DNA from 2 places in the Streptomyces sp. NPDC043746 genome. Region 2 is predicted to be linked to the other one. Evidence: riboswitches for the same ligand, from Rfam matches in the RefSeq annotation. Region 2 holds a riboswitch; the other holds the start of a gene.
The links. A riboswitch is a leader RNA that binds a small molecule or an ion and turns the genes downstream of it on or off. The one in region 2 is predicted to bind glycine.
Positions count from the first base shown of each region.

Region 1: linked by a shared signal. The riboswitch ahead of gcvT (glycine cleavage system aminomethyltransferase GcvT) and the one ahead of gcvP (aminomethyl-transferring glycine dehydrogenase) in region 2 are both predicted to bind glycine.

Region 1 is NZ_JBWKCM010000003.1:95,391-103,581, forward strand. It holds gene AC0682_RS04325 (ABC transporter substrate-binding protein) at 1-1,366, opposite strand, end outside; gene AC0682_RS04330 (enhanced serine sensitivity protein SseB C-terminal domain-containing protein) at 1,632-2,423, opposite strand; gene AC0682_RS04335 (enhanced serine sensitivity protein SseB) at 2,606-3,373, opposite strand; gene AC0682_RS04340 (AAA family ATPase) at 3,432-4,232, opposite strand; glycine riboswitch at 4,397-4,494, shown strand; gene gcvT (glycine cleavage system aminomethyltransferase GcvT) at 4,661-5,776, shown strand; gene gcvH (glycine cleavage system protein GcvH) at 5,909-6,286, shown strand; gene glyA (serine hydroxymethyltransferase) at 6,306-7,565, shown strand; gene AC0682_RS04360 (L-serine ammonia-lyase) at 7,740-8,191, shown strand, end outside.
Region 2 is NZ_JBWKCM010000042.1:9,305-17,495, reverse strand. It holds gene AC0682_RS29450 (glutamate-cysteine ligase family protein) at 186-1,691, opposite strand; gene AC0682_RS29445 (hypothetical protein) at 2,176-2,760, shown strand; gene AC0682_RS29440 (DUF5999 family protein) at 3,072-3,278, shown strand; gene gcvP (aminomethyl-transferring glycine dehydrogenase) at 3,431-6,316, opposite strand; glycine riboswitch at 6,381-6,508, opposite strand; glycine riboswitch at 6,510-6,607, opposite strand; gene AC0682_RS29430 (PRC-barrel domain-containing protein) at 6,762-7,133, shown strand; gene AC0682_RS29425 (DNA polymerase IV) at 7,055-8,191, opposite strand, start outside.

The DNA.
Region 1 (8,191 bases), on a different contig from region 2:
GGTGCAGGGAGCAGGAGCCGGACTGCACGGCGTCCAGGTAGTCCGGGGCCCACTTCATGGCCTTCGGCTTGACGGTGATGCCGGCCTTCTCCAGGTCGGCCTTCATCAGCTCGAAGAGGTCCTGCGGGGCGGGCATGTAGGGGCGGGTAACCTCGGTCGGGTAGCAGAAGTCGACGGTCAGCTTCTCCTCACCGGCCTGCTTGAGGAGGTCCTTCGACTTGGCGGTGTCGAACGGGTACGTCTTCACCTTGTCCGAGTACCCGGCGACCGTGTCGGGCATGAACTGGGTCGCCGCCTTGCCGCCCTCGGGCAGCTGGGTCTTGACGAGGTTCTCGCGGTCGATGGCGTGCGAGATGGCCTGCCGGACCTCCAGCTTCTCCAGCGCCGGGTTGGCCGACTGGGTCATGCCGACGTAGAAGATGTTGAAGACGTCACGGGTCGGGACCTCGAAGCCCTGCTTCTCCAGCGTGGTCACATCGGCGGGCGAGACCAGGTCGTACCCGTCGATGTCACCGGCCTGGAGGGCCTGGCGGCGGGTCTCCTCGGTGGAGATGGTGCGGAAGACCAGGTTCTTCACCTTGGCCTTGTCGCCCCAGTAGCCGTCGAAGCGCTCCAGGGAGACTTCCTTGTTCCCCTTGTTCCACTTGGTGATCCTGTACGGGCCGGTACCGGCGACCGTGCCGGCCTCCTGGCTGTACTTGGGGTACGTGATCGCGTCACCCTTGGCGGTCGCGTCCTGCTTCGCGTACTCCTGGATCGCCTTGGGCGAGTGGATCGCGAGCGCCTGGAGGGAGAAGCCGCCGGGCAGGTTCGCCGTGGTCTCGTTGACCTCGATGACGGCCGTGTTCTCGTCCTTGGCGGTGCAGGACTTGTAGTTCGCCTTGGGCGCCTCGGCGTCCTCGTTCGTCGCGAACCCGCCCATGATCTTCTGCCAGTAGTACGAGACCGCGCTGGACTGGTACGTACCCTTCCAGTTGAACCAGTGGTCGTAGTTCGCGCAGACCGCGGCGGCGTTGAGCGCCTCACCGTCGTGGAACTTCACGCCCTGGCGCAGGTTGAACGTCCAGACCTTGCCGGCCGCGTCGCTCTCCCACTTCTCGGCGAGGCCGCCGACCAGCTTGCTGCCACCGGGCTCGTGCTCCAGCAGCGCTTCGAACGCCTGACGGGTGACGCGGAACGTCTCGCCGTCGCTCGCGAGGGCCGGGTCGAGGGAGCCGGGGTCACCGGAGCCGGCGAAGACGAAGGTGTCCTTGTCGCCCCCCTTGGAGCCGCCCTCGTCCCGCTCGCTCGAACAGCCCGTGGCGATCAGACCGACAGCGACCGCTGTCGTGATCGCCCGGACAGCCCGGGACTTGAATATGCGCATGGGTCCACCCCTGGTTCGCCATGTGGTGAGGTTGATGGCCGCACACTACAGACGGGGTACACCGCAAGAGAACAGTCCGGATAGCGGTGAGACCTAGTCGAGACCCGGACAGTTAACAAACCGTCCAGTTCCGGGACATCCCTCCGTGGGGAGTTAACAGGCCGGACATCTGGGGGTGTTCGGCGGTGCGGGGATGCCGGGCGGACCGGCCGGAGCGGGAGGCCGCGCAGGTCAGCGGCGGCGTCCCCCGGGGTGGCGGGGACGGTCAGCGGTGGCGCTGGGGCGGGTAGCCGTACCCGGGGGCGGGGGCCGGCGGCGGGCCCGCCGGGGCGTGCGGCTCACGGTCGTAGAACGGCCGGGCGTTGGCACGCAGCCACATCGCGACCGGGTCGTACTCGTCCGACATGGCGACGGTGGAGACGGGCAACCCGTCGGGGACCGCGCCGATGGACTGCCGCATCATCGTGCGCACCGCGTCGACGGAGGCCCGCCCGGAGTCGTACAGGTCGAGCCCGATCGCGAGATACGGGACACCCACCGCGGGGTGCACCCAGGCGCGGCGCAGCGAGCGGACGGCGGGGGTGCGGTGGGCGTTCTGGGTGAGCTGGGCGTAGAACTGCGGCAGCTCCACAGCGGGTTCGGTCAGCCGGAGCGGTCCGGCGGGGAGCCGGTCCAGGCCGGTGGAGATCCGGCGCAGGTCGAGCCAGGGGATGCCGACGCCGCCGCCGGGAGCGTGCGGATTGAGCCAGAGGCCCCAGCGGTCGGGGAAGAGCGTGCGGGCGATGTCCCGGCCGGAGAGCACCTCGTGGGCGCGGGTCCAGCCGCTGGCGGACAGCTCCTGGGCGGAGGTGACGCAGGGGGCGTACCCCAGGCCGTCGACCTCCATGGAGCCGTACTGCGCGTCCGGGGAGCCGGCCGTGCCGTGCCAGAGCAGCACCCAGACCCGGCCGTCGGCGAGGGCCGCGAGCAACTCCTCGTAGGCGTCGTAACGCCCGGGACCGACCTGGCGCAGCATGTGCTCGACCTTGCCGGCCGCCGCGGTGCCTGACGCACTCACCCTGGTCCCGCCCCTCATCGTTGTGTCCGACTCGCGCCGACGCTCCCGGGCACACGGGAGCGGCCCCGCCATCAAACCAGCTTATGCGCCACTTATGACACCGGCTTGACGCCATGGTCGGCCGGTGCCCGCCGGGCCGCTTCTCCGCACGCGCCTGTCGGCGGCTTGCGGCGCCGGTCCGTTCAGGGGCCTTCGCGGCGGTAGAAGGGACGTACCTTCTCGCGCATCCAGTCGCCCACCAGGTCGTCGGTCACATCCAGCAGCACCAGGTTCACCGGCCAGGGAACCTCGATGCGGCCGAGCGCCCGCCCCAGGGCGTCCATCGGGGCGCTGCCCGTACCGTCCCAGGCCGCGCACTCGACGCCGACGAAGAGGACGGGGTCGCCGCCCTCGATGCTGGCGAGCGCCCGGCGGGCGGTGGAGACCACGCCGGTGGCCTCGAACTCGGCGGAGACGGCGGTGAGGAAGTCGACCGGGTCGTGCTGCCAGTCCGGCTCGAACAGCCGTACGCGGCCCCCGGTGGCGGGGCCGTCCAGGGCGGTGCGCCCGGCCCGGCAGAGGTCGGCGACGGCGGGCGGGGGGATCGGTATGCCGACCGCGCCGCCCGGGTTCACCGCGATGCCGACCTGCGGGGGCAGCCCCCGGGCGAAGTCGCGGGCGGGCGCCACGGCGAAGGACATATGGCTGCCGACGCAGCTGAGGAACTGGCCCTCGGAGCTGAAGACCGGGACGTAGGCGGCGCCCTCGATGTCCATCATCGGCAGGTCCAGGTCGGCGCTGGCGGGCGAGCCCCCGTCGGGCAGCGGCACCCAGACCGAGCTGCGGCCGAGCACCTCCACGAGGCGGGCACCCGCGTCGGGGACGCCGAGGGAGGCGGCCAGCACCTCTTCCAGCTCGTTGGCGGGCCATGGGTGCGGGGGATGCGCCGGGGCCGGTGCCGGAATGTCCACTTCCTCTGTGCCTCTCTCCGCTGTCGTCGCTCGGCGCTGTCGTCGCCCGGCCAGAACCTTAACCGGCGCAGGCGGCCGGGGCCTCGCGGTCGGTGAAGGAGATCCGGCTCAGCGCGCTCGCGGCCGCCCGGTCCAGCAGGACCGCCGAACCGCAGCCGACGGGGAGCGCGCCCTGTTCGGCGGCGCGGATCAGCCGGGCCACCGCGCGCCGGTGGCGGGCGAAGGCGTAGCCGGAGACGCCCCGGCCGCGCTGCCGCTGGCCCTGGCGGGCGGTGGCGGGGTCCACGTCGAGGAGGATCAGACGGAGGAGGCGGCCCCGGCGGGCGGCGTGCCGGGCGAGCCAGCTCCGGACCCAGGCCTGCGTACCGCAGTCGTGGACGACGAGGGACTCGCCGGAGCGCAGGGCGGCCCGCAGCCCGAGGTAGTGGGCGGCGCGGACCAGGGGGCGGTAGAGGGCGTAGGGGAGTAAGGGGGGCAGGGCGGCGGCCCAGCGGTCGCGGGCGTCCTGGGAGTCGATCGCACGGCCGGTCACGGCCTGCCGGATCAGGGTGGACTTGCCGCCGCCGGGGAGCCCGGAGACGACGACGATGTCCCCGGTGGCGAAGTCGAGGCTGTACGGGGCGTGGCCGGTGCGCCCGCGCAGATCCTGTACCACCGGCGCGGGCACAGGCGCGGTGATCAGCTCACCCGCGCCCGCACCGGGCTGAGCGCACGCCTGCGGTGCGGGTGCGCCGGGCGGTACGCGCACCCCCGGCGCCGGCACGCCGGGCGGTAGGCACACCTCCGGGGCTGGTGCGCCTGGCTGTGCGGGCATCGCGCCGTGCGCGACCCCGGCCGGTACCGACCGCTGCAACGCCATCGCCCATCCCCCTGCTGTCGGGCCGCCCACGCCTGCTCCTGAAGTGTAAAGAAACGGCAAGGCTCCACAACCGTTCTCGCCGTTCACCGACCCGTTGCGGATCGGCCTCCCCACTCCGGCGCAATGCGTGCGATGATGACCGCGCCAACTGCATACCGGCCGTTCGAATCCGCGCGGGAGAGTTCCGGCCACAGTGTGAGCCGGGCGCCGAAGGAGCAAGATCCTCCCTTGAATCTCTCAGGCCCCGTACCGCGTGGATGAGGCAGATCTGAAAAGCGGGCCGCCCCGGCGGCTCCACCCAAGGTGCAAGCCGACACCCCCGCGACCGGGGGCACACCCCCTGTGGGGCTATCGGCGAACCTCTCAGGTTCCGATGACAGATGGGGAGGATCTCCGTCCCGACGTCGTCATGCCCTGGAGCCATGCCCATGAGCACTGCCCCCCGTCTCACCGCCCTCGACACGCTGCACCGCTCGCTCGGCGCCACCATGACCGACTTCGCGGGCTGGGACATGCCCCTGCGGTACGCGAGCGAGCGCGACGAGCACAACGCCGTACGGACCCGGGCGGGCCTCTTCGACCTCTCGCACATGGGCGAGATCACCGTCACCGGCCCCGAGGCGGCGGCCTTCCTGAGCTACGCGCTGGTGGGCAACATCGCCACCGTCGGCAACGGCCGGGCCCGCTACACGATGATCGTCCAGGAGGACGGCGGGATCGTCGACGACCTGATCGTCTACCGGCTGGGCGAGACCGAGTACATGGTCGTCGCCAACGCGGGCAACGCCCAGATCGTGCTGGACGCGCTGACCGAGCGCGTCGGCGGCTTCGACGCCGAGGTGCGCGACGACCGGGACGCGTACGCGCTGCTCGCGGTCCAGGGCCCCGAGTCCCCCGCCATCATGAAGGCCGTCACCGACGCCGACCTGGACGGGCTGAAGTACTACGCGGGCCTGCCGGGCACGGTCGCCGGGGTCCCGGCGCTCATCGCCCGTACCGGCTACACGGGCGAGGACGGCTTCGAGCTGTTCGTCGCGCCCGAGCACGCCGAGGCCCTGTGGCAGGCGCTGACCGAGGCCGGCGCGCCGCACGGCCTCATCCCCTGCGGCCTCTCCTGCCGGGACACGCTGCGCCTGGAGGCGGGCATGCCGCTGTACGGGCACGAGCTGACGACGGCGCTCACCCCGTTCGACGCGGGTCTGGGCCGGGTCGTGAAGTTCGAGAAGGAGGGCGACTTCGTGGGGCGCGAGGCGCTGAGGGCCGCCGCCGAGCGCGCCGAGACCGCCCCGCCGCGCAAGCTGGTCGGCCTGGTCGCCGAGGGTCGCCGGGTCCCGCGCGCGGGCTTCTCGGTCGTGGCGGACGGCAAGGTGATCGGCGAGGTCACCTCCGGCGCCCCCTCCCCCACCCTGGGCAAGCCGATCGCCATGGCGTACGTGGACGCGGCCTTCGCCGCCCCGGGCACCGAGGGCGTGGGCGTGGACATCCGGGGCACGCACGAGCCGTACGAGGTCGTCGCGCTGCCGTTCTACAAGCGCCAGAAGTGATATCCCGGAGGGAACGGTGCATTCCGGTCCCTCCGCACCGGCACGCAGGCGTCACGGAAGTGACGTACCTCCGTCTCACACCGTAAGACCACCGTTCATCAGCACTCCCCCGCGTACAGGAGAATTCAGGTCATGAGCAACCCCCAGCAGCTGCGGTACAGCAAGGAGCACGAGTGGCTGTCGGCCGTCGAGGACGGCGTGGCCACGATCGGCATCACGGAGTACGCGGCGAACGCGCTCGGTGACGTCGTCTACGCCCAGCTCCCGGAGGTCGGTGACACGGTGACCGCGGGCGAGACCTGCGGTGAGCTGGAGTCGACCAAGTCCGTCAGCGACCTGTACTCGCCGGTGACCGGTGAGGTGACGGCGTTCAACCAGGACGTCGTGGACGACCCCTCGCTGGTGAACTCCGCTCCCTTCGAGGGCGGCTGGCTGTTCAAGGTGCGCGTCACGGAGGAGCCGGCCGACCTGCTCTCCGCCGACGAGTACACCGCGTTCTCCGGCAACTGAGACCTTAAGGGACCCCCTGATGTCGCTTCTGAACTCCTCCCTCCACGAGCTGGACCCGGACGTCGCCGCCGCCGTCGACGCCGAGCTCCACCGTCAGCAGTCCACCCTCGAGATGATCGCCTCGGAGAACTTCGCTCCGGTCGCGGTCATGGAGGCGCAGGGCTCCGTCCTCACCAACAAGTACGCCGAGGGCTACCCGGGCCGCCGCTACTACGGCGGCTGTGAGCACGTCGACGTGGTCGAGCAGATCGCGATCGACCGGATCAAGGCCCTGTTCGGCGCCGAGGCCGCCAACGTCCAGCCGCACTCCGGTGCGCAGGCGAACGCCGCCGCGATGTTCGCGCTGCTGAAGCCGGGCGACACGATCATGGGCCTGAACCTGGCCCACGGCGGTCACCTGACCCACGGCATGAAGATCAACTTCTCCGGCAAGCTCTACAACGTGGTCCCGTACCACGTCGACGAGAGCGGCCTGGTGGACATGGAGGAGGTCGAGCGCCTCGCCAAGGAGTCCCAGCCGAAGCTGATCGTGGCCGGCTGGTCCGCCTACCCGCGCCAGCTGGACTTCGCCGCCTTCCGCCGGATCGCGGACGAGGTCGGCGCGTACCTCATGGTCGACATGGCGCACTTCGCGGGCCTGGTCGCGGCCGGACTGCACCCCAACCCGGTGCCGCACGCCCACGTCGTCACCACCACCACGCACAAGACCCTCGGCGGTCCGCGCGGTGGCGTGATCCTCTCCACCCAGGAGCTGGCCAAGAAGATCAACTCCGCGGTCTTCCCGGGCCAGCAGGGCGGCCCGCTGGAGCACGTGATCGCGGCCAAGGCGGTCTCGTTCAAGATCGCGGCGGGCGAGGAGTTCAAGGAGCGCCAGCAGCGCACCCTGGACGGCGCCCGCATCCTGGCCGAGCGCCTGGTCCAGCCGGACGTCACCGAGGTGGGCGTCTCCGTCCTCTCCGGCGGCACCGACGTGCACCTGGTCCTGGTCGACCTGCGCAACTCCGAGCTGGACGGCCAGCAGGCCGAGGACCGGCTCCACGAGCTGGGCATCACGGTCAACCGGAACGCCATCCCGAACGACCCGCGCCCCCCGATGGTCACCTCGGGCCTGCGGATCGGCACCCCGGCGCTGGCCACCCGCGGCTTCGGCACCGAGGACTTCGCGGAGGTCGCGGAGATCATCGCCTCCGCCCTCAAGCCGTCGTACGACGCGGACGACCTCAAGGCCCGCGTCACCGCGCTGGCCGAGAAGTTCCCGCTGTACCCCGGCCTGAAGTAGCACTCGGCCTGCGGTTCCGCGCATCGAGACGGGGCACCGCGCACACTGGACGAAAGTGAGCGCGGTGCCCCGTTCCTTGCCCCCGGCGATCCGTATCGTCCCCTCTTCACCCCGCTTGTCCCCGCACCGCCCCGGCAGACAACGGCGTCTTCCAACCCCCCAAGGAGTCCTCCCGTGGCCATCTCGGTCTTCGACCTCTTCTCGGTCGGCATCGGCCCGTCCAGCTCCCACACGGTGGGCCCGATGCGGGCCGCCCGGATGTTCGCGCGCCGTCTGAAGAACGAAGGTCTGCTCGCGCACACCACCTCGATACGCGCCGAGCTGTACGGCTCACTCGGCGCGACCGGCCACGGCCACGGCACCCCGAAGGCGGTGCTGCTCGGCCTGGAGGGCGAGTCGCCGCAGACGGTCGACGTGGAGTCGGCCGACACCCGGGTGGAGGAGATCCGCTCCACCGGCCGGATCAACCTGCTCGGCATGCACGAGATCGCCTTCGCCTTCGACGAGGACCTGGTCCTGCACCGCCGCAAGGCGCTCCCGTACCACGCCAACGGCATGACGATCTTCGCGTACGACACCGAGGGCGCCCCGGTCCTGGAGAAGACCTACTACTCGGTCGGCGGCGG
Region 2 (8,191 bases):
TCATGGCCCTGCTCAACGACAAGAGCGCGCGTGCGGTGTTCGCCCGGTACGGGTTTCCGCCCGGCGGACGGGTCCGACCACCGGAAGCCGATGCCCCGGCCGGCCGGCCGACCCGGCCCGGGGCGGCTCGACCCACCGGGTGCGGGAACACGCCTCCGGCAGAGGACCCGCCCCGCCGCCCACGCTCAGGGCGCCGGGAACCCCACCGGCCAGGTGTGCACCGGTTCCCCCGCGTGCATCAGCTCGGCATAGCGTCGAGTGGTCGCCGCCAGGGCCGCGTCCCGGCCGAGCCCCGCCTCCAGCGCCCGGCGGTAGGTGGCGACCTGCCAGGAAGCCCCGTTGACCCGCCGCTTGCACCGCTCCTCGATGACCCCGAGGTAGCGGTCCCGGTCGGCGGGTTCGATCTGCCAGGCGTCGAGCCCGGCCGCGGCGAGCGGCAGCAGCTCCTCGCGTACGAGCTGTACGGCGGGGATCCTGGCCAGCCCGCCGACGCGGCCGGGGCGCGGCCAGAGCAGCTCGGCCTCGATGCCGTGGCGGCAGGCCTCGGTGAAGTTCTCCGCGGCGGCCTCGAACGGCAGCTTGCTCCACACCGGCCGGGGCTCCTCGGCGAGCGCCCGTACGAGCCCGTAGTAGAAGGCGGAGTTGGCGATCACGTCGGTGACGGTGGGGCCCGCCGGTAGCACCCGGTTCTCCACCCGCAGGTGCGGGACGCCGTCGACCTTCCCGTACACCGGGCGGTTCCAGCGGTAGACCGTGCCGTTGTGGAGGACCAGCTCGGCCAGCTCCGGCACCCCGCCCTCGTCCAGGACCCGCAGCGGCTCCTCGTCGTCGCAGATCGGCAGCAGCGGCGGGAAGTAGCGCAGGTTCTCCTCGAACAGCTCGTAGGCGGAGGTGATCCACCGCTCCCCGAACCAGGTCCGAGGCCGCACTCCCTGGTTGGCCAGCTCCGGCGGCCGTACGTCGGTTGCCTGCTGGAACAGCGGGGGCCGCGACTCGCGCCACAGCTCCTTGCCGAAGAGGAAGGGGGCGTTGGCGCCCAGCGCGATCTGCACGGCGGCGACCGCCTGGGCGGCGTTCCACACGTCCGCGAATCGGGCCGGTGTCACCTGGAGGTGCAACTGCACGGAGGTACAGGCCGATTCGGGGGCGATCGAGGGCGAGGAGCAGACCAGGTGCTCGACTCCTTCGATATCCAGGGCGAAATCCTCCCCCCGGGCGGCCGCCATTTGATCGTTGAGCAGGGTGTAGCGGTCCACGGCGGAGAGATTGGCCGAGACCACGTCGTGCTCACCGAGCGTGGGCAGGATTCCGATCATGACGATCCCCGCGTCCACCTCACCGGCCTTGCGGTGCGCGTAGGCGAGACCCGTCCGAAGCTCCTCCGAGAGCTGGTCGAATACCCGGCCGCCGAGCCGGTGCGGAACGATGTTCACTTCCAGATTGAACATCCCGAGTTCGGTCTGGAAATCCCGGCTGGCGATGCGCTGGAGCACTTCCTGATTCATCATGCGCGGCAGACCGTCGGTGCCCGCGAGATTCAGCTCTATCTCCAGCCCCATCAGGTTGCGGGGACGGTCGAACCTCCGCTCCGCCAGGAGTCTGCCCAGCCCCTCCAGGCACTGGTTGAGCTTGGTGCGGTACGCCTGCCGATCGGACAGGTCAACGGTGCCCGCCACGACCTTCTCCCCCATCGAGGGGTCCCTCCTCCAGTGGTCGGCCCGCCGACCGGGCCGCTCGCATCACGATCGATAATGCCCAGCGGGAGTGATCCGTAACGCCCCACGCGCCACCGGAAACCCGCTAGGCTGAGTGAAGGAGACCTCGGGCACATTCCGATGGCACGCGCCGGATGGCATTTCCCTCCGGAAAGCGCACGGAGGAAACACCGGCGACTTTCGGCCTACCGCTCCACCGGAAAATGCCCAGGCAGGGGCTGGAACCGGCCGCGCAAATCGCCAGGAAAACCACTTTGTGAAGTCCGGATGCCACCTTGCGCGAAATATCCCACACGGCTAGCGGAAACGCTGAGTGAACACCCGTCGTATAAACTCCGCCTGACGAGGCAGAGAGTTGACGCAACCGGCCCGTCATCGGCCTCATCCGGCCCCGCATGCCGACAGCGCCGTCTGCACCCGCCCCGTATCACCGTGTCTCCGAAGTGAGAGGCGACCCACCATGCCGCTGCATGTCCCCTCGGCTCCCGCGCCCGCCCTGCGCAGCGTGTCCGCGGCCCTCGGTTCTCCCACCGCGGTCCGCCAGGCCCGCACCTCCGCCCTCCGGTCCGTCCAGGGACCGCTGAGCCCCGAACTGCCCCTGCCCGTCCATGTCCTGGAACGGATCGCCCCGACCGGGGCCGTGCCCCGGACCCGCCTCGCGGCCTGGCGCTTCCTGATCCGGAGCGAGGGCCGCGCGATCGCCGCCGCGGACACCATGCTCACTCCGGACGGCTGGAGCTTCTCGCACTTCTTCGAGGGCCCCTACCTCGCCTCGACGGAGCTGGCGGTCCGCCAGGCGGACGCCTCGTCCACCGCGTACCAGGCGAGACTTCTCTCCATCCCCGAGCTGTACATGCTCACCCTCTGGCTGCACGACGACCCCGCGGACGACGCCTCCACCGGGGTGCTCGCCCCGGCCGACGTCCTGGTGCCGCTGGCGCCGGCGCCGCCGGGCATCGCCGCGCACCGGCCGCACCGGGTCGCGGATCTGCTGCCCGTCATGACCCTGCGCGTGGGCCCGGGGCCGCTGCTCAGCTCCGCCTGACCGACGGCCGAGGAGGACACCGCCCCCGTGGTGGCCGCCCGATGACGGGACGGTCCACAGCGGGGGCCTTCCCCTACCCACTCGGACTAGCCCTATCCGGCCACCCCGAACCACCCGAAGTGACAGTGCAGTTGCGGTGAACCGTCCGCGCGGGTGACGCGTCATGGGAGGAGTAAGGGAGCCGGAGCGAAATGCCTGCGGAATCATCCCCGTGGGGCAACACTGGGACCGGACCGACTGATACGGGGGCGGCCATGAACCTCTCATCCAGCCGCAGGACACTCGACTCGACGCAGCGAAAGAACGCAGCCATGTGCCAACACCAGCCACTCTGCCCCACCGCCGACTCCCCCGACCGGGAGGCGGCCCGCCTGACGGCCCACCATCCGGAGCAGGGGTGGAGCCTTCTGTGCAACGGCGTCCTGCTCTTCGAGGACACCGGCGAGCTGCTGCCCGACGGGCAGGTCATCGCACCGCACCGGCCGCCGGCGACGGCCGGCGTGGTGAAGGCCGCCTGAGTACGGCCGTACGGACGAAGCGGTAGGAACGAAGCGGTACGTGCGGAGCAGCACGAACCACGCAGTCCGGAGAAGGCTGTACGGAGAAGGGGCCGGCCCGGGGGAACCCCCCGCACCGGCCCCGACGCATGTCAGCGGTCCACCCCGGAGGGTCAGCCGTCGTACTCCTCCAGCGGCGGGCAGGAGCAGACCAGGTTCCGGTCACCGAAGGCACCGTCGATGCGGCGCACCGGCGGCCAGTACTTGTCGGCGGCCGAGACCCCGGCCGGGAAGACGGCCTCCTCGCGGCTGTAGCCGTGCGCCCAGTCGCCACCGAGCGCGGCCGCGGTGTGCGGGGCGTTGGCCAGCGGGTTGTCGTCCGCGCTCCACTCGCCGGAGGCGACCTTCTCGATCTCGGCGCGGATCGCGATCATGGTGTCGCAGAACCGGTCCAGCTCCGCGAGGTCCTCGCTCTCGGTCGGCTCGATCATCAGCGTGCCGGCCACCGGGAACGACATGGTCGGCGAGTGGAAGCCGTAGTCGATCAGGCGCTTGGCGACGTCGTCGATGGAGACGCCGGTGGCCTTGGAGATCGGACGCAGGTCCACGATGCACTCGTGCGCGACCAGCCCGGCCGGGCCCGTGTAGAGGATCGGGTAGTGCGGCTCCAGACGCTTGGCGATGTAGTTGGCGGCCAGCACGGCGACCTGCGTGGCGCGCTTGAGCCCCTCGCCGCCCATCAGCCGGACGTACGCCCACGAGATCGGCAGGATGCCCGCCGAGCCCCACGGGGCGGCCGAGATCGGGCCCACACCGGTCTCCGGGCCCGCACCGGGCTGGAGCGGGTGGTTGGGGAGGTACGGGGCGAGGTGGGCGCGGACGCCGACCGGGCCGACGCCGGGACCGCCGCCGCCGTGCGGGATGCAGAACGTCTTGTGCAGGTTCAGGTGGGAGACGTCCCCGCCGAACTTGCCGGGCTTGGCGAGCCCGACCAGCGCGTTGAGGTTGGCGCCGTCCACGTAGACCTGGCCGCCCGCGTCGTGCACCTCGCCGCAGATGTCGGCGACGTGCTCCTCGAAGACCCCGTGCGTGGAGGGGTAGGTGATCATGAGGACGGCCAGCTCGTCGCGGTACTGCTCGATCTTGGCGCGCAGGTCCGCGACATCGACCTCGCCGTCGTCGGCGGTCTTCACCACGACGACCTTCATGCCCGCCATGACCGCGCTGGCGGCGTTGGTGCCGTGCGCGGAGGAGGGGATCAGGCAGACGGTGCGCTGGTCGTCGCCGTTGGCCCGGTGGTACGCGCGCACGGCGAGCAGGCCCGCGAACTCGCCCTGGGAGCCGGCGTTGGGCTGGATGGAGACGGCGTCGTAGCCGGTGACCTCGGCCAGGCGCTCCTCCAGCTCACGGATGAGCGTGAGGAAGCCCTGCGCCTGCTCGGCCGGGGCGAAGGGGTGCAGCGCGCCGAACTCGGGCCAGGTGATGGACTCCATCTCGGCGGTCGCGTTCAGCTTCATGGTGCACGAGCCGAGCGGGATCATGCCCCGGTCCAGCGCGTAGTCGCGGTCCGCGAGCCTGCGCAGGTAGCGCAGCATCGCGGTCTCGGAGCGGTGCTGGTGGAAGACCGGGTGGGTCAGGATGTCGTCGGAGCGCAGCAGCGCCTCGGGCAGCGCGTCGGCGGCCGAGCCGTCCAGTGCCTCGATGTCCCCGTCGGCGCCGAAGGCGGCCCACACGGCGGCGACCTGGGCGCGGGTGGTGGTCTCGTCGCAGGCGATGGAGACGTGGTCGGCGTCGACCCGGCGGAGGTTGACCCCGCGCTCGCGGGCGTCCGCGACGATGTCGGCGGCCTTGCCGGGCACACGCACGGTCAGGGTGTCGAAGAAGGAGCCGTGCACGACCTGCGCACCGGCGGCGCGCAGCCCCTCGGCGAGGATCGTGGCGTAGCGGTGGGTGCGGCGGGCGATCGTGCGCAGTCCGTCGGGGCCGTGGTAGACGGCGTACATCCCGGCCATGACGGCCAGCAGCACCTGTGCCGTACAGATGTTGCTGGTGGCCTTCTCGCGGCGGATGTGCTGCTCGCGGGTCTGGAGGGCCAGACGGTAGGCCTTGTTGCCGTCGGCGTCGACGGAGACGCCGACCAGGCGGCCGGGCAGGGAGCGGGCGAACTTCTCGCGGACGGCCATGAAGCCGGCGTGCGGGCCGCCGAAGCCCATCGGGACACCGAAGCGCTGGGTGGTGCCGACCGCGATGTCGGCGCCGAGGGCGCCGGGCGAGGTGAGCAGGGTGAGGGCCAGCAGGTCGGCGGCGACGGTGACGATCGCGCCCAGCTCGTGGGCCTGCTCGATGACGGGCTCGATCGCACGGACGGCCCCGGAGGCGCCCGGGTACTGGAGCAGCACGCCGAAGACACCGCGCTCGGCGATCTCGGCGGGGATGCCCTCGCTGAGGTCCGCGACGACGACCTCGACCCCGGTGGGCTCTGCGCGGGTCCGGATCACGGCGACGGTCTGGGGCAGGGTGTCGGCGTCGATCAGGAAGACGCCGTTCTTGACCTTGCCGACGCGGCGGGAGAGCGCCATGGCCTCGGCGGCGGCGGTGCCCTCGTCGAGCAGCGAGGCGCCGGACGTCGGCAGCCCGGTGAGGTCCGCGACCATCGTCTGGAAGTTGAGCAGGGCCTCCAGGCGGCCCTGGGAGATCTCCGGCTGGTACGGCGTGTAGGCCGTGTACCACGCGGGGTTCTCCATGACGTTGCGCAGGATGACCGGCGGCGTGAAGGTGCCGTAGTAGCCGAGGCCGATCATCGGGGCGAGGACCTTGTTGCGGTCGGCCAGCGAGCGCAGCTCGGCCAGCACCTCCGCCTCGGTGCGGGCCGAGGGAAGGTCCAGGGCCTCCGCACTCTTGATCACATCGGGCACCGCGGCGGCGGTCAGCTCGTCGAGGGAGCCGTAGCCGACCTGGGCGAGCATCTTCGCCTGGGCCTCGGCGTCGGGCCCTATGTGGCGCTGCTCGAACGGAATGCCCTGCTCCAGCTGGGAGAGCGGAGTGCGACGGGGGGTCATGGTGGAGGCCTCCTGGTCTGTCACGACCTGCGAGGGGCACCACGGCGCGGGTGCCCGGACGGCCTCCCCCTCTGTCATCTCAACCTGAGAGCTTCACCGGCCCGCCCGGGGGCGTGCCGACTTTCACCGTCGGTGAGGGTCGAGTCCGTCCCGGCCTGCGCCCGCACGAACCCGCCCTGCTTTCCAGAGTGACCTCGTCCGCGCGGTACGGGGGCCTGAGAGATTCCGGGGAGGATTTGCTCCTTCGGCGCCTCCGGATTCTGCACCGGAGGACTCTCCCGCACGGGGTCAGCAGCCACTTGCCAGCCTACCAGCGGCCATCCCCGCGGAGTCCTCGAGTGGCCGACGCCACGGATCTGCACTTGTCTGGTCCTGGTGGAGCGAGAGGGGCCCCGGGGAATGACCGGGGACCGCCCTTGAGCAGTCGCGACCAGTGGGAGGCACCGTGCAGACCGATATCGATCCGCGCCGCCTGATCGGCCGCAAGGCGTTCGATCGCAAGGGCACCAAGATCGGGACGGTGGACGAGGTCTACCTCGACGACGCCACCGGGGTGCCCGAGTGGGCGGCCGTGCGCACCGGCCTCTTCAGCCGGGACGCCTTCGTCCCACTGGAGCCCAGCGAGTTCGTCGAGGACACCCTGCGGGTCCCCTTCGACCGCGCGCTGATCAAGGGGGCACCGGACTTCGGCGTCGGCCGGCACCTCTCCCCTGAGCAGGAACTCCAGCTCTACCGGCACTACGGTCTGGACTCCTCCCCGGCCGCGGAGACCGGTCCCGACCGCGACTTCGGCAGGCTGGCCGGCCAGGAGGAGTAGTCGACCGGGTCGCGGACCAGTGGCAGCGGGTCGGCCGGGGTCAGCTCCGGGTCGTCGATCCGGAAGGTGAGGACGCGGCCGACCGGCCCGCCCGGCTCCTCGAACCGCACCGTCACCCGCCCCACCCCGCTCCCCTGCACCCAGCCGTGCCCGTGCGCCGCGTGGTGCACGTCGTGTCCGGCGGGCCAGCGCCGGGCGGCGAGCTGCTCGGTGCTCTCGGGCTCCTCCTCGGCGACGGGCCCGGCCCCTTCCGCACGGCCGTCGGGGGCCCGCCCTTCCGGCTCCCGCGCCCGCTCGGCCAGCTCCCGGGCACCCGCGGCCTGCGCGAACAGGTCCTCCTGGGTGAAGTCCGCGAGCCCCGTGACGCCCACACCGAGCAGCCGTACGCCCCCGGTGGTGTCGACGGCCTCCAGCAGCCGTGCGGCCGCCTCACGCACCACCGTGGGGTCGTCCGTGGGGCCTCGGAGGGTCTCGGAGCGGGTCAGGGTGGAGAAGTCGTACCGGCGGACCTTGAGCACCACCGTGCGCCCCGACCGGTCGGCGGCCCGCAGCCGCTCCACACACCGCACGGCCAGCCGCTCCACCTCCGCGCGCACCCGCACCCGGTCGTGCAGGTCCACGTCGAAGGTGTCCTCGACCGATACGGACTTGGCGTCGCGCTCGGCGACCACCGGCCGGTCGTCGAGCCCGAGCGCCATCCGGTAGAGCCCGTGGCCGTGCGCCTTGCCGACCAGCCGGACGAGCTCGTCCTCGCCCGCCTCCGCCAGGTCGTGGACCGTGGTCATCCCGGCGCGCCGGAGGTGGTCCCCGGTGGCCGGCCCGACGCCGGGCAGCGTCCGTACCGGCATGGGGGCCAGCAGCTCGCGCTCGGTGCCGGGCTCTATGAGCACCAGCCCGTCCGGCTTGGCCTGCTCGGAGGCGATCTTGGCGAGCATCTTGGAGCCGGCGAGCCCGACCGATCCGCTCAGCCCGGTCACCGCCCGGATGGCGGTGCGCAGCCGCTCGCCGGTCCTGCGGGCCGAGGCCGAGTCGTCCGCGGCCCCGCCCGCCTCCAGGTC